3 regions of the Arthrobacter sp. E70 genome follow, and region 3 is predicted to be linked to each of the others. Evidence: riboswitches for the same ligand, from Rfam matches in the RefSeq annotation. Region 3 holds a riboswitch; each other region holds the start of a gene.
The links. A riboswitch is a leader RNA that binds a small molecule or an ion and turns the genes downstream of it on or off. The one in region 3 is predicted to bind S-adenosylmethionine.
Positions count from the first base shown of each region.

Region 1: another riboswitch for S-adenosylmethionine. It lies ahead of AC3IMC_RS00420 (DUF1737 domain-containing protein); the one in region 3 lies ahead of AC3IMC_RS04710 (aminotransferase class V-fold PLP-dependent enzyme).
Region 2: another riboswitch for S-adenosylmethionine. It lies ahead of metX (homoserine O-acetyltransferase MetX); the one in region 3 lies ahead of AC3IMC_RS04710 (aminotransferase class V-fold PLP-dependent enzyme).

Region 1 covers NZ_JBYQFR010000001.1:93,875-101,593, forward strand. Annotated here, with positions in the region: gene AC3IMC_RS00395 (UDP-N-acetylglucosamine 1-carboxyvinyltransferase) at 1-674, shown strand, start outside; gene AC3IMC_RS00400 (glutamate--cysteine ligase 2) at 742-1,968, shown strand; gene AC3IMC_RS00405 (hypothetical protein) at 1,965-2,591, opposite strand; gene AC3IMC_RS00410 (O-succinylhomoserine sulfhydrylase) at 2,645-3,853, opposite strand; gene AC3IMC_RS00415 (rhodanese-like domain-containing protein) at 3,854-4,264, opposite strand; gene AC3IMC_RS00420 (DUF1737 domain-containing protein) at 4,261-4,536, opposite strand; SAM riboswitch class IV at 4,550-4,665, opposite strand; gene AC3IMC_RS00425 (hypothetical protein) at 4,863-5,117, opposite strand; gene AC3IMC_RS00430 (TetR/AcrR family transcriptional regulator C-terminal domain-containing protein) at 5,345-6,049, shown strand; gene AC3IMC_RS00435 (pyridoxamine 5'-phosphate oxidase family protein) at 6,057-6,521, opposite strand; gene AC3IMC_RS00440 (aminodeoxychorismate lyase) at 6,582-7,511, opposite strand; gene cls (cardiolipin synthase) at 7,642-7,719, shown strand, end outside.
Region 2 covers NZ_JBYQFR010000006.1:159,868-167,586, forward strand. Annotated here, with positions in the region: gene AC3IMC_RS09645 (zinc-binding dehydrogenase) at 1-287, opposite strand, end outside; gene AC3IMC_RS09650 (MFS transporter) at 299-1,681, opposite strand; gene metX (homoserine O-acetyltransferase MetX) at 1,860-2,975, opposite strand; SAM riboswitch class IV at 2,988-3,103, opposite strand; gene AC3IMC_RS09660 (bifunctional o-acetylhomoserine/o-acetylserine sulfhydrylase) at 3,198-4,523, opposite strand; SAM riboswitch class IV at 4,567-4,682, opposite strand; gene AC3IMC_RS09665 (S8 family serine peptidase) at 4,917-6,923, shown strand; gene AC3IMC_RS09670 (VOC family protein) at 7,046-7,684, shown strand.
Region 3 covers NZ_JBYQFR010000003.1:181,225-188,943, reverse strand. Annotated here, with positions in the region: gene AC3IMC_RS04735 (sigma-70 family RNA polymerase sigma factor) at 1-443, opposite strand, end outside; gene AC3IMC_RS04730 (DoxX family protein) at 764-1,312, shown strand; gene aroA (3-phosphoshikimate 1-carboxyvinyltransferase) at 1,319-2,698, shown strand; gene rsgA (ribosome small subunit-dependent GTPase A) at 2,682-3,797, shown strand; gene hisN (histidinol-phosphatase) at 3,847-4,659, shown strand; SAM riboswitch class IV at 4,811-4,924, shown strand; gene AC3IMC_RS04710 (aminotransferase class V-fold PLP-dependent enzyme) at 4,962-6,380, shown strand; gene AC3IMC_RS04705 (class I SAM-dependent methyltransferase) at 6,492-7,250, shown strand; gene AC3IMC_RS04700 (metal-dependent transcriptional regulator) at 7,314-7,719, shown strand, end outside.

The sequences.
Region 1 (7,719 bases), on a different contig from region 3:
GCACCACCACCCTGAAGATCACGGGGCGCCCGGTGATCGACGCCGAAATCGAGTATTACCCCTCCGAGGACCCCATCGAGGCGATGAGCCTCATCACCGCGGGCATCGTCACCAATTCGGAGGTGACGGTCCGGCGCGTACCCATCGAGTTCATGGAGATCGAGCTGGCCACGCTGGGCCAGATGGGCCAGCAGCTGGAGGTCTCCGATGAGTACATGGCGCGCAACGGCCGCACCCGCCTGGTCGACGTGACCACCAAGCCCTCTGAGCTGAAGGCGCCCGAGGACAAGATCCACCCCATGCCGTTCCCGGGGCTGAACATCGACAACCTGCCGTTCTTCGCGGTGATCGCCGCAAATGCCACGGGCCAGACGATGATCCACGACTGGGTGTACGAGAACCGGGCGATCTACCTGACGGAGCTGAACAGGCTGGGCGCGCAGGTGCAGCTGCTGGACCCGCACCGCATCTACGTCAACGGACCCACCCGGTGGCGTGCGGCAGAGGTGGGCTGCCCGCCGGCACTGCGGCCGGCCGCCTGCCTGCTGCTGGCCATGCTCGCGGCAAGGGGCGTGTCCGAGCTGCGGAACATCTACGTGATCGAGCGCGGCTACGAGGACCTGGCCGAGCGGCTGAACACGATCGGTGCCAAGGTGGAGTACTTCCAGGACTGAGCATTAACGGTTCGTCATGATGGGCGGGGCTGCTTCACTTCCACCGCTGCTGCAGCAGAATGAACATATGCGTACATTCGGCGTCGAGGAAGAACTCCTGATCGTTGATCCGGAGTCCGGCGAACCGCTTGCCCTGGCTGACGCACTCCTTGCGGGCCGTTCAGACGCGGCGGATGACCTCCCCACGCAGCCGGCGGTGCACCATGCCGGGAAGCAGGCGGATTACGACGACGAGATGGGCCTGAGTGCCGAGCTCAAGCTGGAGCAGATTGAGACGCAGACCCGGCCCTGCCTGGAATACGGGCAACTGCTCGAACAGATTCGGGCAGGCCGTACACTCGCCGACCAGGCGGCCCGGAAGCATGACGCGAGGGTCGCTGCGCTGGCCACCTCACCGCTGGCGTCCACCACCCACACCACCCCGGACGCCCGCTACGCCAGGATGCTGGAGCGCTTCGGCCTTACCGCCCAGGAACAGCTCACCTGCGGCTTCCACGTCCACACCTACATCGAGTCCCCCGAGGAAGGCGTGGCCGTCCTGGACCGCATCCGGGACAAGCTCGCTGTACTGACAGCCCTGAGCGCCAACTCGCCCTTCTGGAACGGCGTGCCCACCGGTTTCGAAAGCTACCGCACGCAGGCCTGGAACCGTTGGCCTACGGCCGGTCCCACGGGCATTTACGGAACCTACGCCGCCTACCGACGCGTGGTCACGCGCCTGCTGGAAACCGGCGTCATGCTCGATGAAGGGATGCTGTATTTCGACGCCCGTCTGTCCCGCAGCCACCCCACCGTGGAAGTGCGGGTGGCCGATGTCTGCCTCCGCGCCGAGGACGCCGGCCTCATCGCCGTGCTGGTCCGGGCGTTGGTGGAGTCCGCGAGCAGGGAATGGCGCCAGGAGGTTGATCCGGCGCCCGTTCCCACCGTGCTACTGCGGATGGCTTCGTGGCAGGCCAGCAGCGCCGGACTCAGCGGCGAGCTTCTGGACTTCGGGAATTTCCGCCCCGCGCCTGCCCCGGACGTCGTCCGCTCTCTTGTCGATTACCTGGCGCCGGTTCTGGATGAGCAGGGCGAGCTTGCTTTGGCGCGCCAGGGGATCGAGGACATCATCGCGCGCGGGACCGGGGCGGCTGAACAGCGCCGTGCCCGCGACAAGGCATTGGCCGGAACGCCGCCGGAGGACATGGGGTTCGGTGCCGTGGTGCGGCAGGCCGTCAACGTAACGATGCGGGGGGCGCTGGATCTCGCGGAGGTGGAGGCGGCCCCGGAACTGCTGCGGGTGCGCCAGCCCTAGCCGTCCCCGGGGGCTCCCTTGAAACGAAGGAGCTTCACGCCGACCGCGATCTGCATCAGGTAGAACACGAACGGCGGAATGTCCTTGTAGCGCAGGAGGATGCCGGCAAAAACCGGTGCACTGGCAGCGGCGCTCAGCCCGGTCCCGCCCTTGAGGGGGGAGGCCTGCAGTGCCGCGCCCAGCAGGCCGACGCCGCAGGTCTGGAGGCTGGCGTACGCCAGGAAGGGCCACGCAGCGCCCCTTCGATAGGCAAATTTCTCGATGTCCGCGGCGCGGACGGCGAGGGCCCAGACGAACAGGGGGCTGCCCGCCAGCAGGGCGACGGCGGCGACGGTCGCCAGTTGTCCGGCCCGGGCAGGCCCGGTTTCTGATTCCGCGTTGCCTGCTTCCTGCCGCAGCCGCCGGGCAAGCCGCACGAATCCCAGGGGTGCCGCCGCCGTTCCTGCTGCGGCGAGGAACTGTCCCAGTGTCCAGAGGCCGCGGTGGCGTTCCAGCATGGCCAGCCGCTGCTCGGCGCTTTTGGTGGCGTGGACGTTGCCCACCATCGCGATCCCCAGCAGCCAGCACGCGCTCGCCGCGGTGCTCACCGCTCCCGCCCTGGCATATGGCTGTGACTGGCCCATGGCTTGCCTCCTTCGCCTCCGCTGCCTATTAAAGTGCGGAGGAGCGGCGGAAGCTAGATCTGCTTCAGCGCCTGTTCCAGGTCGCGGATAAGGTCATCAGCATCCTCAAGCCCCACCGAGAGGCGGACCACGCCGTCGCTCAGCCCGATGGCAGCGCGGCCCTCCGGCCCCATGGCCCGGTGTGTGGTGGTGGCCGGATGCGTGATGAGGGACTTGGAGTCGCCCAGGTTGTTGGAGATGTCGATGATCCGCAGCCCGTCCAGCAGGGCGAACGCAGCCTCCTTGCCGGACCGGCCCGCAGAGGGCGCGAGTTCCAGCGTGAGGACGGTGCCGCCGGCGCTCATCTGCTTCGCCGCCAGATCGTACTGCGGGTGGGACTTCAGCAGCGGGTACTTCACCCAGCTCACGGCCGGCTGCTGCTCCAGCCACTCAGCGAGCCGCAGGGCTGTCGCGGACGAGTGGTTGACGCGCAGGCCCATAGTCTCCAGGCCCTTGGTCAGGACCCAGGCGTTGAACGGGGAGAGTGCGGGGCCGGTATGGCGCATCAGCTGCTTGACGGGGCCGTCGATGAATTCCTGGGTTCCCAGGATGGCACCCCCCATCACCCGGCCCTGGCCGTCGATGTGCTTCGTGCCGGAGTAGACGATGACGTCCGCGCCCAGGTCCCCGCAGCGCTGCAGGAGGGGAGTGGCGAAGACGTTGTCCGCCACCACCTTGGCCCCGGCGGCGTGTGCCAGTTCGCTCACGGCCGCGATGTCCACGATTTCCTGCATCGGGTTGGACGGTGACTCGAAGAACACGGCGGTGGTGGGCTGGGACAGCGCCTCGCGCCACTGGTCCAGGTCGGGGCCGTCCACGAAGACGGTTTCCACACCCCACCGGGGGAGGATCTCGTTCAGGATGACGAAGCAGGAACCGAACAGTGACCGGGCGGCAACCACCCGGTCGCCGGCGGACAGCAGGGCAACCAGCGCGGTGAAGACCGCCGACATGCCCGACGCCGTCGCAAAGCATGCCTCGGTGCCTTCCAGCAGGCGGAGCCGTTCCTGGAAGGTTGCCACGGAGGGGTTGCCGTAGCGGGAGTAGACGAACCGTTCGTCCTCGCCGGTGAAGGCGCGTTCTGCCGCGGCCGCTGATTCGTAGACGAACCCGGAGTTCAGGAAGATGGCCTCGGACGTCTCCTGGAAGTTGGTGCGGTCGAGTCCGCCGCGGACGGCCTGGGTGTCGGCGCTCCATCCGGAGGCGTCTGGATTGAAGGTCACTTAGTTCTTTCCGAGGTTGGTGGGCAGGCCGCGGTTCTTCCAGCCGTTGATGGTCCGTTCGCCGTAGCGGTCAGGCTCCCCCTCGAAGCCTTCCAGCACGTTGTACGAGGTGAAGCCAGCCTGGGTGGCGGCAATGGCGGCGGCGACGGACCGCGCGCCGGAGCGGCACAGGAATACCAGTTCCGCGGACGGGTCCTCGGGTGCCTGCTCCCTGAGGTCCTTCAGGAAGTCGGGGTTGGGGATGCCGCCGCGGAAGGTCCACTGGATGAAGAGCGGATCGTTGTCCGTGGCCTTGGTGTCCGGAATGCCGATGTGGGCCCATTCGCCTTCGGTGCGGACGTCCACCAGGATGGCGCCCTGCTCGAGCTTGGTCCAGGCTTCCTGGGGTGTCAGGTCTCCGGCGTAGCTCATGCGTGGCCCTCGCCGTCGAATTCGCCCTCAAATTCGCCGTCCAGCTCATCGACGGCGGTGGCCACGGCGGCGTCGGCGGACGCGATCGCGGCCGGCAGGACCACTGCCTGGGCCACGATGACGCTGGTGCCATTGAAGGTGGCGGCCGGGCTGCCGTGCAGCACGTACCCCTCGTCCAGGGCAGCGGAGATCCGCTCGCAAAATTCCCGGTTGTCCGGCCCGCTGATCAGGCGGTAGGACAGTTTTTCTTCAGTGGCGGGTGCGTCAGGCACGACGGATCTCCTTCTCCCACGCTTGCAGCTCGAATCGGTCGATATGCCGAGTATTCACCTGAGGCACCCCGCCGCGAAAGGGAGGGTTGCCGACCGGCCAGTCAGGGCTTAACGCCGGTACTCATTACTCCCCAAAAACGTAACATCTGGGGCGCGCAGCCGCATCGCCGCCGTCGTCATGTTCCGTAATTGAACGGCACCCTCCGCGCGGCCGTGGCGCGTGGTCGGATTTTGCCGCGGGCATGAAAATGCTGCGGCACCCGCGGCGCCACAGCATTCATTCCCCTTACCACTATGTGAAGGCCCTGGGTTGTTCGCGTGCAGGCCTACACCAGTTCGGGATAGGTGGTGACGATGTAGTCGGCCGCGGCCGGACCCGTCATCCGCAGGCCCTTGCGGCCTGCCGGGATCTTGTCCTTCATGGCTGACCAGAAACTGGATTCGCCCCCGGGTACTTGCTGGTTGATGAAGCACCAGCTCATGTACAGGCCAAATAACCGGTCCCGGTCAAGGGTGGATTCTGACGCCTGGTCGAAGTAGGTGGCTTCCTGGAGGAACTGGTCGAACTGCGAATGTGCCATGACGGCTCCCTTCGCTCGGTGCATTGTGCCGCCGTCAGGCTGCAGCGGCGAACCTCGATGCCCTGCACTAGGGGGCAAAGGATTGCGTAGGTGCAAACCCCTGGAAGATCGGGGAGCGCAGGGTGCTGTCACCACCTTGTCTACACTGTAGACTTTACCCGTAGACCAGATATGAGGCAACAGTCCCGGTTACGGCGGGACGGCTGCCCGGCAATGAGGACCACGCGATGACTTCCGCCGTCACTCCCAGGAGCGGCCACCCGAAAACCAGGCTGAGCAGGGACATTGTCTTGGCCAAAGCCCTCGAGTTGGTGGATGCCGAAGGCCTGGAAGCGCTGAGCATGCGCCGCCTGGGGCAGGAGCTCGGCCGGGATCCCATGAGCCTGTACCGCTACGCTGAAAACCGCGCAGCTTTGCTCGACGGTGTGGCGGAGCTTGTTCTCAATGACCTCTCCATAGAACCCGCGGACCCGGACTGGAAGGCGCAGCTTCGGAAGCTTGCCCACAGCCTGCGCCGGCAAGCGCTCCGGCACCCCAACGTGGTGCCCCTGCTGGTGACGCGGCCCCTCTCCACCCCGCTGGGCCTCCGGCCGCTGGGCACCCTGAGGCCACTGGAACAGATCCTGTCCCTGCTGGTGGCGGCGGGTTTCGAACCGGCCGACTCCCTCCACGTGTACCGCGCCTACTACGGCTTCCTCTACGGCCACATCCTCAACGAAATGCAGGAGTTCGTGGTGGATCCGGAGGAGAATGAGGTGCTCCTGCGCCTGGGGCTCCACCGCCTGCCCGCAAGGGACTTTCCGCGGCTCCGCGCCCTGGCCCCTGCCCTCGCGGAATACGACGGCGAGGCAGAGCTGGACCAGGGGCTCGCGATCCTGCTGTCCGGGCTGGAAGCGCAGCTCACCGGGCAGGCGGCGCGTTCCGGCGCCTGAGGCAGGGCTATTCGAACGAGGCGCGGCGCTTGTCCTGCAGGCGGGTGTTCCAGATATCCGGCCGGTTCACCTTGAACCGCCTGCCGGTCATCGCCTTGGCGTTCAACCGGATGTAGTGGGCCTTTTCGCCCGGCTGCCACGGCTCCAGCCCAAGGCTGTCCACCGCGTCCCGGTCCGCCTGGTCCTCGAGGATTTCCGTCTCGCCCCGCACCACCACGCTCCACGCGAGCTCCGTGGCGGGATCATAACCGTCGATCTCCAACGCTGCCGGCCGCTCCATTTGGGCACCCCAGAGCTTTGTCCCCGGGGCCGTGCGGAAGACGATGCTCCGCAGACGGACAACGTAGTTCACCGGGAAGATTTCGGGGTGGCCGTCAACCACGATGGCCAACCGGCCCACGGTGTCGCCGTCAAGGAGTTCCCAGCAGTCGTCGAAGGAGAGTTTTTCGATGGGCAGGTTGTGCGAGTCCATGGTCCACACCTTACGGGTGATGCCGAACAGGGAAAAGACCCGTGGCGGGCTGCCTGGCGCTTAGTGGATGCCGGCGAACAACCCGCTCAATTCGGCGGTCAGCTCTTTCTGGACGGAGGGGGTGCCGATGTCCTTGCCATCGATCCGGTTCACGGGGGCCAGCAGGCGGACGCTGGAGATCAGCCACACGGCGTCGGCATCGAAAAGGTCCTGTGGTTCCAGGGGGCCGTAGCCCAGCTCCCACCCGGCCGCCTTGGCAGCGGTGAACAGGGCGCCCTGGGAGGTTCCCGGCAGGATGCCGCTGTCCAGCTGGGGCGTGATGAGGCGCTTCACTGACGCGCCGTCGTCGGATTCCTCCACATGCGCGAGCAGCACTGTGGAGGTGGGGCCTTCCAGGACGCGCCCATCGGAGGACAGGAAGATGACGTCGTCGGCGCCCTGCTTGTGGGCGTGGCGCAGCGCCGCCATGTTCACTGCGTAGGAGAGCGTCTTGGCGCCAAGGAGCAGCCAGGGCGCCCGTTCTGCCACGTCACTGTCGTAGCCGCGGTCCAGGAGGATGACGTCAATGCCCGTCTCGCGCTGGCGGCGCCCGGCCGCTCCGGCAGGGGAAACCTGGACCCAGGAAGTGGGGGTGGCTGCGCCTTCGGCGCCGCGGGTGGCCACGAGCTTGACCACCAGCTCGTCGGTGGCGGGATCGGTCGGCGGGTGCTCGGACCGGTGGCCGTTGACGGCGGTGGCAATGGCCCGCTGCCACGCGTCCTGCGCGGGGATCACCAGGTCCAGTGCCTCGGCGGACCCTGCAAGCCTGCTCAGGTGGGCCGGCATCTTCCGTACCGTTCCGCCCACGGCCAGCATCGTTTCGAAGACGCCGTCGCCGCGGGTGACGCCCAGATCCGTGACGAGCAGCTGGGGTTTTGATGCGTCAGCAACCCGGCCATCCGGGAAGGCGGGGTCGAGGAAGACGAGGGCCACGGGGGCTGGTGAGCTCATGGCACCAGCTTAGTGGGGTGCCGCGGATAAGCTGGGCACAGTGTGCCGGCCGGAATCCGCCCGCCGGAACCCGATCTTCCCGGGGGTTCTTGACGTGTTGTGGCCGTTTTCGCTTGCCGGTACCGCCCCGATGTGGGTTGTGGTGCTGCTGGGCATCGCCGACCTCGCCATCAGGGTGCTGGCGCTGGGCATCATTCCCGGCAACAGG
Region 2 (7,719 bases), on a different contig from region 3:
TCGCCCACGGACACGTCCACCACGCCCTCGCCCACGGACAGCACGCGTCCCACCGCCTCGTGGCCGAGCGCCATGGGAAGCGGGCGGACCCGGGAGCCGTCCACCACGGACAGGTCCGAATGGCACAGGCTGGAGTAGGTGATGGCAACGCCCAGCTCGCCGGCACGGGGTTTGGGAGACTCCAGTTCCTCCACCACCAGGGGGTGGGCAGCCGCGTAGCGGGGCTGCCCCGATCCTGCCCCCGGCGCGGGGGCGGGAACGGTGGCATACAGGACGGCGGCCTTCATGCGGATCCTGCCTACTTCTTGTTGGCGGCGAGCAGGTCCGCGGTGCCCTGGGCGTCCGCCGCGTCCACGTCGTGGAGCGAGATGCCGCGGGTTTCCTTGAGGAAGAAGACGGCGACGGCGGTGACGGCACAGGCGAGGAGCAGGTAGATCGCCACGGGCAGGGAGGACTTGTAGGTGCCCAGGAGCGAGGCCGCGATGATCGGAGCCAGGGAACCGGCCACGATCGAGGTCACCTGGTAGCCCAGGGAGACGCCGGAGTAGCGCATCCGGGTGGGGAACATTTCCGCCATGATTGCCGGCTGGCCGGCGTACATGAAGGCGTGGAACACCAGGCCGATCATGATGGCGGCGAGGATGACGAAATCGTTCTTGGTGTCCATCATGGGGAAGGCGAAGAAGCCCCAGGTGGCAGCCATGATGGCGCCGGCCAGGTACACGGGCCTGCGGCCCAGGCGGTCAGAAAGCTTGCCGACCATCGGCACGACGGCGAAATGCAGGGCGTGCGCCAGCAGTAGCAGGAGGAGGATGCGCGTGGTGTCGGCCTGGACCACGGTCTTCAGGTAGGTGATGGAGAACGTCACCACGAGGTAATAGAGGATGTTCTCGGCGAAGCGCAGTCCCATGGCGGTGAAGACGCCCCTCGGGTAGCGCCGGAACACTTCGGCCACGCCGTAGCCCTTGTGGCCGGCGGCGACTTCCTTGCGGGCCTCCAGGAAGATGGGGGCGTCGTTGACCTTGGTGCGGATGTAGTAGCCGATCAGGACGATAACCGCCGACAGCCAGAACGCCACGCGCCAGCCCCACCCGAGGAAGGCGTCCTGGGTCAGGGTGGAGGACAGGATGAACAGCACGGCGGTGGCGAGCAGGTTGCCCAGCGGCACGGCGGACTGCGGCCAGCTGGCCCAGAAACCGCGGGACTTGCTGGGGCTGTGCTCTGCGACGAGGAGGACGGCGCCGCCCCATTCACCACCGACGGCGAAGCCCTGGGCGAACCGGAGGAACACCAGCAGCGCGGGCGCCCAGTAGCCGATCTGCGCGAACGTGGGCAGGCAGCCCATCAGGAACGTGGAAACACCCACCAGGATGATGCTCAGCTGCAGCAGCTGCTTCCGGCCGAACTTGTCGCCGAAATGGCCAAAGACGATGCCGCCGATGGGGCGGGCCACGAAGCCCACGGCGTAGGTGAGGAAGGCAGCGATAATGCCGTCCAGTTCCGTGCCGGCGTTGGGGAAGAAGGCCTTCCCGAAGACCAGCGTGGCGGCGGAGGCGTAGAGGAAGAACTCGTACCATTCCACGACCGTTCCGGCCATGGACGCCGTTACCACTTTCCTCAGGCCTGAGGCCTTGACATCGGTTTCCTCTGTGCGCCTTGCGGCGGAGCTTTCCGTACTCATGCGAACTCCTTCGGCGTCGTCGTCGACACCACTGGGACCAGTCGAAGGCAGCCGGGTGTGATGCACACCACGAATGCCGGATTTTTCGAGTATGGTCTGCCTGCGGTGCAACCTCAACGCCGATTAGTGCAGAAGGCCTCTGCATAATTGCACATGCGGCGGGGAAACGGGGGCTGCGCTAGACGAGGAAAGTGGTCCGCAGCTGGTGTCCGAGCTGCCCGATTTCGGTCAGGAACCCGTCGTGCCCGATCGGGGCCTGGATGACGTGGACGTCAACGTCCCCCGGAAGTGCCTGTGCAAGTTCCCTTGATTGGGACGGGAAGTAGAGCCGGTCCGAGTCCACGGCGGCCACGAAGAAGCGGGCGCTGGCGGCGGCCAGCGTCTCGGCCAGGGTCCCGCGGCCCCGGCAGACATCGTGGCTCATCAGCGCCTCGGTCAGCGCAATGTAGCTGTTGGCATCGAAGCGCCGGACGAGCTTGTTGCCCTGGTGGTCCAGGTAGCTTTCCACCTGGTAGCGGCCCCGTGCAGCGAGGACCTCACCCTGCAGCGGCGACTCGGCCGCCTGGGCAGCACGGCCGAACCGGCCTTCCAGTTCCGCCGCTGACCGGTAGGTGATGTGGGCGATGCGCCTCGCCAGCGCCAGCCCGTCTTCCGGACAGGGACCGCCGTAGTAGTCGCCGCCGTTGAAGTTCGGGTCCTGCCGGATGGCGAGGGTCTGGGCCTGGGCGAACGCGATTTGTTCGGCCGTGCTGGCTGCGCCGACGGAGATCACTGCGCAGCGCTGCACACGCTCGGGGTAGGTCACGGCCCACTCCAGGGCGCGGGCACCGCCCATGGAACCGCCAAGGACCGCATACCAGCTGCTGATTCCCAGCAGGTCCGCCAGCCGGGCCTCCGCCACAGTGCTGTCCCGGAGGGTCACCAGCGGGAAGCGAGAACCCCAGGGACGTCCGTCGGGGGCAGGTGAGGATGGTCCGGTGGAGCCGTAGCAGCCGCCCACGATGTTGATGGACACCACGAAGAACTTGTCCGTATCAACCGGTGCGCCGGGCCCGGCCAGCTGCTCCCACCAGCCTTCCTCGTCGGTGTCGCCGCGGGTCACGTGGGTGCTGCCGGTGAGGGCGTGTTCGATCAGGACCGCGTTGCTGCCGTCGGCGTTCAGTGTTCCCCAGGTTTCGTAGGCCAGCGTAACGTCGGGCAGGTAGCCCCCGGCTTCCAGTTCCAGTCCTCCAATGGAGGCGTAGCGGACAATTCCGTGTTCGGGGATGGTGGTACGGGCGACGGTAACCGTCATGGCAGGACCTCTTCTACGCGCTTGCCCGCCGTCGTCTGACCGGCAGGCCAGGTCTTCACCCGGGGCACCCCACCGCGGAAGGAGGGTTGCCGGCCAGCAAGCCGGGGCTGTCACTGGCACTCATGACCTGGTTCGAGTGTACGAAATACACCCCGCTCCGGACCAAGAGTGTGACTGGTTGTGACTTCCCCGGCTTGCCGGTGCATGTTTTTGCGTTGTGCGCTAGGCCTCTGCTGCGCCCTTGGCTGCCCGGAAGCCCGCTTCGAGGTCGGCAAGGATGTCATCGATGTGCTCCAGGCCCACGGAGAGGCGGACCAGCCCCGGAGTCACACCGGCAACCGCCTGCTGTTCCGGCGAGAGCTGGCTGTGGGTGGTCGACGCCGGGTGGATGACGAGCGAGCGGACGTCACCGATGTTGGCCACGTGGGAGTGCAGTTCCAGGGCGTCCACGAAGCGCTTGCCCGCTTCCGCGCCGCCGGCCAGATTGAAGGCGACGACGGCGCCTGTCCCCTTGGGACCGTACTTCCGGCCACGTTCGTACCAGGGGCTTGAGGGCAGCCCCGCGTAGGCGACGGATTCGACGTCGTCCCTTCCTTCCAGCCAGCGCGCCACTTCGGTGGCGTTGGCCACGTGGCGTTCCACGCGCAGGCTCAGCGTTTCCAGGCCCTGGGAAATCAGGAAGGCGTTGAAGGGCGAGACTGCCGATCCAAGGTCGCGCAGCAGCTGGACACGGGCCTTGAGGATGTAGGAAAGGTTGGCCCCGAGCGCGCCGCCCTCCCCCAGGTCGCGGGCATAGACGAGGCCGTTGTACGTGGGGTCCGGGGTGTTGAAGCCGGGGAACCGTTCCGGATCCTTGCTGAAGTCGAACTTGCCGGAATCGACGATGACGCCGGCGATGGCCGATCCGTGGCCGCCCAGGTATTTCGTCGCAGAGTGGATCACGATGTCTGCTCCCCACTCCAGGGGACGGATGAGGTACGGGGTGGACAGGGTGTTGTCCACAATGAGGGGCACGCCAGCCTGGTGGGCGACGCCGGAGATGCCTTCGATGTCCAGGACGTCCTGGCGGGGGTTGGACACCACCTCGCCAAAAAAGAGCTTGGTGTTCGGCTGCACGGCATCACGCCACTGGTCCAGGTTGTCCGGATCTTCCACGAACGTAACGGAGATGCCGAACTTCTTGAGAGTGTGGGCGAACAGGTTGTAGGTGCCGCCGTAAAGGCTGGGGCTGGCCACGATGTGGTCGCCGGCCTCGGCGATGTTCAGGACGGCGAAGGTCTCGGCCGCCTGCCCGGAGCTCAGCAGCAGCGCGGCGAGGCCGCCCTCGAGGCTGGCGATCCGCTGCTCCACGGCATCCTGGGTGGGGTTGCCGATCCTGGTGTAGATGGGCGCCAGTTCGGCCAGGGCGAAGCGGTTGGCGGCGCTTTCTGCCGTGGGAAAGACGAAGGACGTGGTTTGGTAGATAGGAAGCGCACGGGCACCCGTGGCGCTGTCCGCTTCCTGCCCCGCGTGGATCTGGCGGGTTTCGAAGGACCATCCGTTGGACATTCAAGGCTCCTTTGACATGGGCCCGGCATGCTGGGAGCACCTCGGGCCGCGCTTGCTGTCCGGCCGGCGCCGGACAACCAGGTCCTCACCCGGGGCACCCCACCGCGGATGGAGGGTTGCCGGCCAGCGAGCCGGGGCTTGGCGCTGGCACTCATGACCTGGGCCCAGTGTAGGAACAGAGCGGCCGTGGGGAACAGGATTGTGACGAACATGGTCCCGCGTCGTCCCGCCGATGTGGTCTTTCCCTTGCCTCCACGGAAGTTTCGCCAAAGTTCCACAGGGAACCCGCAGGATTCACCGAGGTTCGGCTGTTGTCCCCGGCCTGTCGGATAGATTCGCTGTGGGAAAGTTCCACAGCACAGTTCTCCAACGCACAAAAGGATCGGGATTCCGTTGCCCCAGTTGTTCCGCCAGGCTCTCCGCACCGTCCTGCCATCCTTGGCTGTTGGCCTCGTTGCCGTGGCAGGCGGGCTGGTGTCCCCGCCCGCGGCGTCGGCGGCTCCTGCCGCACCCGAAGCCAGCGACAACGGGCGCTACCTCGTGCGTTTCGCGGCCGGGACGGACGTTGCCGGCGAGGTGCGGTCCCTACGCGCCCAGGGCATCGGCGTCGTCCGTACGTTTGAAACGGTGCTGAAGGGCGCAGCCGTCCAGGCGACGGCCGCGCAGGCCGCCGCCATGATCCGTTCCGGACGGGCGATCGCCGTGGAACCCGACTATGCCGTCACGGTTTCGGAGACACAGCGGAATGCGCCCTGGGGACTGGACCGTTCCGACCAGATGGCACTTCCGCTTTCCGGGACCTACACGCCCCCGGCGTCCGGGCAGGGCGTCAGCGTCTACGTGGTGGACACCGGGATCCTCGCGTCGCACGTCGACTTCGGCGGCCGGGTTGCGCAAGGGTGGACCGCGAAGAATGACGGGCTCGGAACAAGCGACTGCAGCGGCCACGGTACGCACGTGGCCGGGACCATCGCGGGCTCGGTTTACGGTATGGCAAAATCCGCCACCCTCATTCCGGTGCGGGCACTCGCCTGCGACGGTAGCGGCCTCTACTCGGACGTGATTGCAGGGCTCGACTGGGTCGTTGCAAACCACCGCGACGGAGCGCCGGCCGTGGTGAACCTGAGTATTGGCGGCCCGGCGAGCAACACCCTCGACGCCGCGGTGCAGGCGGTCATCAGTGACGGCATTCCTGCGATTGTTGCTGCCGGGAACAGCGCCGTCGATGCATGCACCACTTCCCCATCGCGCCTGCCGGCGGCCGTCACAGTCGCTGCCAGCGATTCCTCGGACCGGCAGGCAAGCTTCTCCAGCTTCGGCAATTGCGTGGATTTGTACGCCCCGGGCGTGGGTATAACGTCCACCTGGTACACCTCCTCAACCGCTACCGCTTCACTCAGCGGGACGTCCATGGCAACCCCGCACGTGGCCGGCGCAGCAGCGCTCCTGCTGGCGAAGAACCCGTCACTGACCCCTTCCCAGGTTGCCTCGGCCCTGAATTCCTCGTCCGTCACCGGAACGATCGCCAATGCCAGTGCAGGAACACCCAACCGCCTGCTGCATGTAGTGCCGCCGACGGCGAACACCGGGACGTACGCCGTCCAGGGTCCCATAGCGGACAAGTACGCCGAAGTCTCCGGGATCGTGGGGCTTCCTATCGCCAATGAGGTTACGAACCAGCGGTTCGGCGGCTCGTACCAGGAGTTCGAGCACGGAATCATCGCTTACCTGCCCGGCTCGGCTGCCTTCGCGGTTGTCAACGGGATCAACACGACGTGGAAGGGCAGCGGCGCGCAGGACGGCGACCTTGGCTATCCGACGTCGGACGAATACTCACCGATGGCCGGTGGCGTCATGCAGAACTTCCAGTTCGGAAAGATCTCCTGGAACGCGGCCACGGGGTCCCGGATCACCAAGGGCGGCATCGGCGCCACCTGGGACAACGCCGGCGGCCCGCTCAGCGGCCTCGGCTACCCCACCACCGACGAGTATGCACCGATTCCCGGCGGCGTCATGCAGGGCTTCCAGTACGGCAAGATCTCCTGGAACGCCGCGACAGGCTCCCACATCACCAAGGGCGGCATCGGCGCCACGTGGGACAACGCCGGCGGCCCGGCCAGCGGCCTCGGCTACCCCACAACCGACGAAATCGGCGGCCTCGTGGGTGGCGGCGCGAAGCAGTACTTCCAGGGCGGAGAGGTGGTGTGGTCTCCCGCCGCGGGCGCACACGTTATTACCGGCGGCATCAGGTCCGCCTGGGTGGGCCAGGGCTCCGAGGGCGGCCGCCTCGGCTACCCGACCACCGGAGAATACCCCGCCGGTGGCGGCGCCTATTCCCAGGACTTCCAGGGCGGCCGGATCACCTGGCGCTCGGGAAGCGTGGGGATCGCGTACGCCTGACAGGACCTACGGGCTCAACAAAAAGCTGCCGGCGCCGGAAGATCCGGCGCCGGCAACCGAGGCCGAATCCAGTAAGGGTACCCTTAGCTGAGAGCCGGATCACAAAGTGCCAAGATGTTGGCATGCGCATGGATCACGTCTCTTACGCCTGTGAACACGATGGCCTCGCGGCCACTACCGAACGTATTTCATCTGCCCTCGGCGTTGAGGCAGTGAAGGGCGGGGTCCACCCCCGGTTCGGAACCCGGAATATGATCATCCCGCTCGCCGGGCACAAGTACCTTGAAGTTGTGGAGGTCCTGGACCACCCGGCATCGGACAAAGCCCCCTTCGGACAGGCAGTGCGTGCCCGTTCGGCAGCCGGGGGCGGCTGGATGGGCTGGTGCGTCGAAGTGGACGACCTCGCCCCCTTCGAAGAGCGCCTGGGCCGCGCCGCCGTCAACGGAAACCGCAAGTTCCCTGACGGCCGCGAGCTGGTCTGGAAGCAGATCGGCATCCTGGGCCTTATCGCCGACCCCCAGGTTCCCTACATGCTCAAGTGGGAGGGCGACCCCTCACTGCATCCGTCCAACGCCTACGCGAGCAACGTCAAGATGAGCTCCCTGACCATTGCCGGTTCCGCAGAACGCGTGACCGAATGGCTGGGCGAGCCCGTGGAGCGGCCGCTGGAAGACGTCGCGGTGGACTGGGTTGCCCCGCACGGCACTCCGGGGATCATGTCCGTGACGTTCGAAACCGCCAACGGGGCAGTCACCATCTGACCCTCCTGCCACCCCATCCCCGCATCCGTGTGGGG
Region 3 (7,719 bases):
AGCTGCCAGTCCTCGATGGTGTCCGAGTTCGACTGAAGTGGTTCGCGCTGCCGTTTGCGGTACAAGTTGATGTACGTGTTGGTCAGGATCCGGTAGAGCCATGCCTTGAGGTTAGTTCCCGGCTTGTACTGGTGGAAGGCCGAGAAAGCCTTGGTGTAGGCCTCCTGTACCAGGTCCTCGGCGTCGGAAGGGTTCCGCGCCATGCGCATGGCGGCCGAATACAGCTGGTCGACATACTGCATAGCGTCCCGTTCAAAGCGCAGCCTGCGCTGTTCAACGGTTTCGGCCGATACATCCAGTGTGGCGTCTTCAGTCTCCAGTCCGGCCTGCGAAGAGCCGGAACCTGCCTCCGCGGCAGGCTCTGGCACGGCATCTGCCGTGCCCTTCACTTCGCCGGAGGAAGCCTCGTACATGGCCGCGATGGCCGGATCCAGGGTGCTCATTGCCTTCAAGTCTACTGTCAGGCTCCGTGCCGGGGGCATGCCGTACTGCGGCGCCCCGCCGGCGAGGGCCTGCACCGCCACCGGGCCTGACCGCCTGGTACCGTCAAACACGGTACCGTCAAACACGGCTCCGTCACACACGGTTCCGTCCAACACCTGCCCCAAGGCCCAACTCCGCTCTGTTCCCGTGAATGATGCGTGGACCCCTCCCGTGGACCCAGTTTCCATAACTCCGTCCCGCAGGCAAATATTCCCCAAAGGTGCAAGACTAGGACGGACTCCGCCGCGTGACGCGGTCCGTCCATCCAGGAGGAAAAGCCATGTCCTTTGTCCGCACTCTCGCACGGCCCATGCTGGCCTCCAGTTTTGTCCTCGCCGGACTGGATAAACTCAAGAACTCCGACGACACGGCCCAGCAGCTTTCGCCCCTGCTGCGCAAGGCTGCAGCCACCCTGCCCTTCCAGGCGGACGAAAAGACCCTGGCCCGCGTCATCGGCGGCACCCAGGTGGGAGCCGGCGTCCTGTTTGGCCTTGGCAAGTTTTCCCGCTTGTCCGCCACCCTGCTCACGGTGGTGTCCCTCCTGAACACCTTCGTTGAATGGCGCAGCGCGGACATCAGCAGCAAGGAAGCACGCGAGACCCGCCGGAACCAGCTGCTCAAGAACCTCTCGCTGAGCGGGGGCGCCCTGCTCGCCTCCGTTGACACCGCGGGCAGGCCCGGCCTGGCCTGGCGCGCCGAGCACCTCGCTGCCGACGCCCGCCGGAATGCCGCGCACCTGGCTGCCGACGCCCGCAAGACCACCAACAAGAAGCTGCACAAGGCGGACAAGGCTGTGCGCCGCGCCGTCGAGCACGCCACGGGAGCATAAGGACGCATGACCGCAGCAGCTGCCGCCACGGACGGATCCGCCCTGCCTGTTGAGCATTGGGCCGCCCCTTTTGCATCCCGGCCTATTGACGCCACCGTGACGGTGCCGGGGTCAAAGTCACTGACCAACAGGTACCTGGTGCTCGCTGCGTTGGCCGACGGTCCTTCACGCCTGCGGGCGCCCCTGCATTCCAGGGACTCCGCCCTGATGATCGACGCACTCCGGCAGCTGGGCGCCACCATCACGGAGGTACCCGGCGACGGCGCTTTCGGCCCGGACCTGGAGGTGGTTCCGCTGCCCGCGGCCGCAGGGGAAGCCCGGACCCGGATCGATTGCGGGCTCGCGGGCACTGTCATGCGGTTCGTGCCGCCGCTCGCGGCGCTGCGCAATGGTGCCAGCGTGTTCGACGGCGACCCGCATGCCCGCAAGCGCCCGATGGGAACCATTATCGAAGCGCTCAAGGCCCTCGGCGTGGCCGTCTCGGCCGAGGACGGGAGCGCTCCAGCGTCGTTGCCGTTCGTGGTGGAAGGCACCGGCACGGTGCGTGGCGGCCACCTGGTGATTGATGCCAGTGCCTCCTCACAATTCGTCTCCGCCCTCCTCCTGGTGGGTGCCCGGTTCGAGGAGGGCCTGCACCTTGAGCACGTGGGCAGGCCCGTTCCGAGCCTGGACCACATCAACATGACCGTCGCCGTTCTCCGTGGCGCCGGCGTGTCCGTGGACGATTCCGTCCCCAACCACTGGGTGGTGTCCCCCGGACCGATCCGTGCCTTTGACCAAAGGATCGAGCAGGACTTGTCCAACGCAGGCCCTTTCCTCGCCGCGGCCCTGGCATCCCGTGGGACCGTCCGGGTCCCGAACTGGCCGCTGGAAACCCAACAGGTGGGAGACCTGTGGCGCAGCATCCTCGCCAGGATGGGCGCCAGCGTCACCCTCGCGGACGGCGTCCTCACAGTCACAGGCGGCCCCGAGATCAAGGGCGGCAACTTCGCGGACACCAGTGAGCTGGCCCCCACGGTGGCGGCGCTGTGCGCCCTGGCCACGGGACCCTCCCGGCTCTCCGGGATCGCGCACCTGCGGGGGCACGAAACGGACCGGCTCGCTGCCCTCGTAGCCGAAATCAACAGGCTCGGAGGTGACGCCGAGGAAACCAGCGACGGCCTGGTGATCCGGCCCGCCCCGCTGCACGCCGGCGTCGTCCACAGCTACGCCGATCACCGCATGGCCACCGCCGGGGCGATCCTGGGCCTGGCAGTGGAAGGCATTCAGGTGGAGGACATTGCCACCACCGCAAAGACCATGCCGGACTTTCCGCGGCTCTGGGCAGCGATGCTGGCCGGGGACGCCGCCGGACCGGAGGAGTCCAGCGGTGGCGCGGCGCACTGACTCCTGGGACGAATCCGACGTCCGGATCCGGCCCAACAAGAAGGGCTCCCGTCCGCGCACCAAAGACCGGCCCAGCCACGACGACGCCGTCACCGGACGCATCATTACCGTGGACCGCGGCAGGTATACCGCGGTGGTGGGCGAGGATTCGGACAACGAACGCGTGGTGATCGCCGCGCGGGCCCGTGAGCTTCGCCGCTCGCCGGTAGTTGCCGGCGACTTCGTCTCGCTCGTGGGGGATGTCTCCGGCGCCCCCGACACCCTCGCCCGGCTGGTGAAGATCCAGGACCGGCACACGCTCCTGCGCCGCAGCGCCGACGACACAGACCCCGTGGAACGTGCGGTGGTGGCCAACGCGGACCAGCTGGTCATCGTGGTGGCCGCCGCCAACCCTGAGCCACGCACCGGCTTTATCGACCGGGCGCTGGTGGCGGCCTACGACGCCGGGATCGAGCCCATCCTGCTCGTCACCAAGGCCGACGTCCGGGATCCCGCTGAGCTGCTGTCCAACTACACGCACCTGGACTTCCCGGTGATCATCAGCCGCACCGCCGATGAGCAGGCCTCGGGTATCGACGCCCGCTCCGACGATGGCCTTTCTGCCCGTCTCGACAGCACTGCAGTGGCGGCGCTGCGGGCCCACCTCGACGGCAAGGTCACCGTGATGCTTGGCCACTCCGGCGTCGGCAAGTCCACCATGGTGAACGCACTGACAGGTGCCGAGCGGGCCACCGGTGGCGTCAACGCCGTGACAGGGCGTGGACGGCACACGTCATCGTCCGCGCTGGCCCTGCGGTTGGCTGACGCCCCGCCCGGCAGCTGGATCATCGACACCCCCGGCATCCGTTCCTTCGGCCTGGCGCATGTGGATCCGGACAGGATCCTCCGGTCCTTTCCGGACCTCTCCCCCGGGATCGAAAACTGCGAACGCGGGTGCAAGCACACCGCATCGGCAGTGGACTGCGGCCTGGATGACTGGGTGAACAACGGGCACGCAGGTACCACTGGTCCCGCCCGGCTCGCGTCCCTGCGCCGACTGCTCGGCACGGATCCGAGAATGGAAGCGCAGGAAACCAAGGAACTCGGCAGCGTCAACTGACGCAGCCGAAGGTCCCGGCAGAGGCCGGGACAGACGGTAGTTTGGAACCATGATCCAACCCGCTTCGAGCTACAACGATGACCTGCGCCTGGCCCATGTCCTGGCCGACTCCGTGGATGACCAGACCATGAGCCGCTTCAAGGCCCTGGACCTCCACGTCGAGACCAAGCCGGACCTGACGCCGGTCACCGACGCGGACAAGGCCGCAGAGGAAGCCATCCGCGGCCAGCTGTCCCGTTCACGCCCGCGCGATGCCGTCCTGGGCGAGGAGTTCGGCAGCACCGGCCACGGCTCGCGGCGCTGGATCATCGACCCCATTGACGGGACCAAGAACTTTGTCCGCGGCGTCCCGGTCTGGGCCACCCTGATTGCACTGGTGGACGAGGGCGAACCCGTCGTGGGCGTGGTCAGCGCCCCGGCCCTTGGCAAACGCTGGTGGGCAGCAAAGGGCATGGGGGCGTACATGGGCCGGTCCCTCGCGGCCGCCACGCGGCTCCGCGTGTCCAACGTATCGAAACTTTCGGATGCCTCCCTTTCATACTCCAGCCTGACGGGCTGGAAGGAACGCGGGAACCTGGACGAGTTCCTTGCCCTGACGGAGGACGTGTGGCGGACCCGCGCATATGGCGACTTCTGGTCCTACTGCATGGTGGCGGAAGGCTCGGTGGACATCGCCTGCGAACCGGAGCTGAACCTGTACGACATGGCAGCTCTGGTCCCCATTGTCGTGGAGGCGGGCGGCCGGTTCACGTCCCTGGAAGGCGAGGACGGCCCGTTCGGCGGCAACGCCCTGGCCACCAACTCGATCCTGCACTCGGAGGTTCTGCACCGCCTGAACCCCTATTTGGACGATCTGCTGTAACGGTCGCCGTACCCCTCTGGAGCCGAATATTGCGACGCCGGACGCCCCCTGAAGGAGTCGTCCGGCGTTCTTTATTCGGCAGGCGTAACAAACGCCTTAACAATTGCCCCGGCTTCAGTCCGGGCCGTTCCATGTTCTACGCTTTTATGCAGGTCACGAGTGCCAGCGCAAAACCCCGGTTTGCTGGCCGGCAACCCTCCATTCGCGGTGGGGTGCCCCGGGTGACGACCAGGCCGGTCCGGAGCGGATGCGGCAAGCGCGGATTCCTGTCATGTCGGGGTCCTGATACAAGTGAGGTCTCTGTGACAACTGCCACCGTCTCCCCCAGCACTGCCATCGCCGAAGGATCGGCCGCCTTCAGCGCACGCCAGGCCGCCGGCCACCCGCTCGCTGCCGTCACCGGCGCTGAAATCCAGGCACCCCTGATCACCGGCGGACATGTCCGCTATGCCAACCTCGACTACGGCGCATCCGCACCGGCACTGTCCTTGGTCTCCGCGTACCTGAACGAGATCCTGCCCTATTACGCGAGCGTGCACCGCGGGGCCGGCTACGCCTCCCAGATCAGCACCTCGGTGTACGAGAACGCGCGGAGCATCGTCCGCGACTTCGTGGGCGGCCGCCCTGACGACTCGGTCATTTTCACCCGGAACACCACGGATTCGCTCAACCTGCTGGCTGGCTGCCTGCCCGTCACCGACGGCCGCGTTGCCGGCGAGGTCCTTTACCTGGACATCGAGCACCACGCGAACCTCCTGCCGTGGCAGGGCGTGCCGCACCGCAGCATCGTGGCCGCGGACACCATCGCGGGAACCATCGAGGCAGTCAGGGCCGAGCTGGAGCAGGGCGGCGTCAGCCTGCTCGCAGTCACCGGCGCCTCCAACGTCACCGGCGAGATCCTCCCCATCCGCGCACTGGCCGCGCTGGCCCACCAGCACGGCGCACGGATCGTGGTGGACGCGGCCCAGCTCGCCCCACACCGCCGCGTGGACATCAGCGCGGACGACGTCGACTACCTCGCCTTCTCCGGGCACAAGCTCTACGCGCCCTTCGGCTCCGGCGTCCTGGTGGGGCGCCCCGACTGGCTTGACGCCGGCACCCCGCACCTCGCCGGCGGCGGTGCAGTCAAGGAAGCGAGGCTCGACGGCGTCAGCTGGGCGAGAGGGCCGGCCCGCCACGAGGGGGGCTCGCCGAACGTGCTCGGCGCCGCCACCCTTGCCCGCGCCACGCAGGTCATTGCCGGGCTGGACCAGGACCGCTGGCACGCGCACGAGTCCGCCATCCGGTCCTTCCTGGTGGAAGGCCTCCAGGACATCGAGGGTGTCACTGTCCACCAGATCTTCAAGGACACCAACCCGGAAACGGACACCATCGGCGTCGTCAACTTCTCCGTGGAGGGTTATGACGCCGGCCTGGTGGCCGCCTACCTCTCGGCCGAACACGGCGTGGGACTGCGTGATGGCCGCTTCTGCGCGCACCCGCTGCTGAAGCGGCTCGGGCTGCCGTCCGGCTCCCTGCGCGCCAGCTTCGGCGTCGGATCCAGGCTGGAGGACGCGGAGCGGCTCCTCGACGGCATCCGCACCCTGCGCAGCAGCGGGCTGGGCTGGGACTATGTCGTGGATGCAGGCCGCTGGGTGCCGGCCAATGACTTCCGCACCTACCCGCACTGGGCGCCCAATACGCCAGGCACCGCCGGCGCCGCGCCCTGCACGGAGGACTGACCGGGGGCTAAGCACGGGGCCCTGGCCCTGCGCCTTCCGCACCAGCTTGCCTGCGCCGCCATGCGGTAAATTCAAAAGGTATCCATCGGCAGCAGGTGAAGGAGGCCACGCGTGGTCCGGGGCGGTCCCAAACTCGATCACGGGCGGCGGCAGGAGCTTGGGCAGAGCTTCCAGGACGGCGGCAGGCACTACCAGCGGGTCCGGCCCGGCTATCCCCTGGAATCGGCCCGGTGGCTGGTTCCCGAGCACGCCCGCGACGTCCTGGACGTCGGCGCCGGTACCGGAAAGTTCACTGCCTTGCTGCTGGAGATGGGCCTGGACGTCACGGCCCTCGACCCCTCTGCGGACATGCTCGCACAGCTGAAGGCCCACTGCCCTGCCGCCACGGCTGTGACGGGGACTGCCGAGGCGACCGGCCTGCCCGGGGCGGGCTTCGACGTCGTTACCGTGGCCCAGGCCTGGCACTGGTGCGACCCCCTGGCCGCGAGCACTGAGCTCGCCCGGGTCCTGCGGCCGCACGGAACCCTCGGCCTGGTCTGGAACCAGCTGGACACGTCCGTGCCCTGGGTGCACCGCCTGTCCAGGATCATGCACGCCGGGGACGTGTACCGGCCGGGCCACAAGCCCGTGGTGGGGCCTGAATTCCACCGGCTCGAAGGGCACGTGACGCATTGGCAGGACACCGTGACCACCACCGACCTGATGGAACTCACCAAGTCCCGCAGCTACTACTTGCGCGCCGGCGAGGCGACGCGGGCCAAGGTCCTGGCCAACCTGGACTGGTACCTGCACGAACACCTCGGCCACACCGCTGATCAGGAACTGGAACTTCCGTACCTCACCCTCGCCTGGCGGGCCGTCAAGGCATGACCGGATCCGCTTGGACATCGGCCGGGCCGCACCCGCACGCCGGAAGCCGGTAGGCTTGGACGTGTGAAGACCAGTGCGCCCTCCTCCTCGATCGAGGACTACGTCAAGGTCATCTACTCATTCACCGAATGGCAGGACAAGCCCATCACGTCCTCGCAGTTGGCCCAGCGCCTGGGCGTGGCCAACTCCTCGGTGTCCGAAATGGTCCGCAAACTCAAGGACCAGGGCCTGGTGGACCACAAGCCCTACAGCGCCGTCACCCTGACCGCCCCCGGCCTCCGCCTGGCGCTGGCCATGGTGCGCCGGCACCGGCTGATCGAGACCTACCTCGTCCAACAGCTGGGCTACAGCTGGGACGAAGTCCACGACGAGGCCGAACTGCTGGAGCACGCCGTCTCGGATACGTTCATTGAACGCGTGGCGGCCAAGCTCGGAAACCCCAGCCGGGATCCGCATGGTGACCCGATCC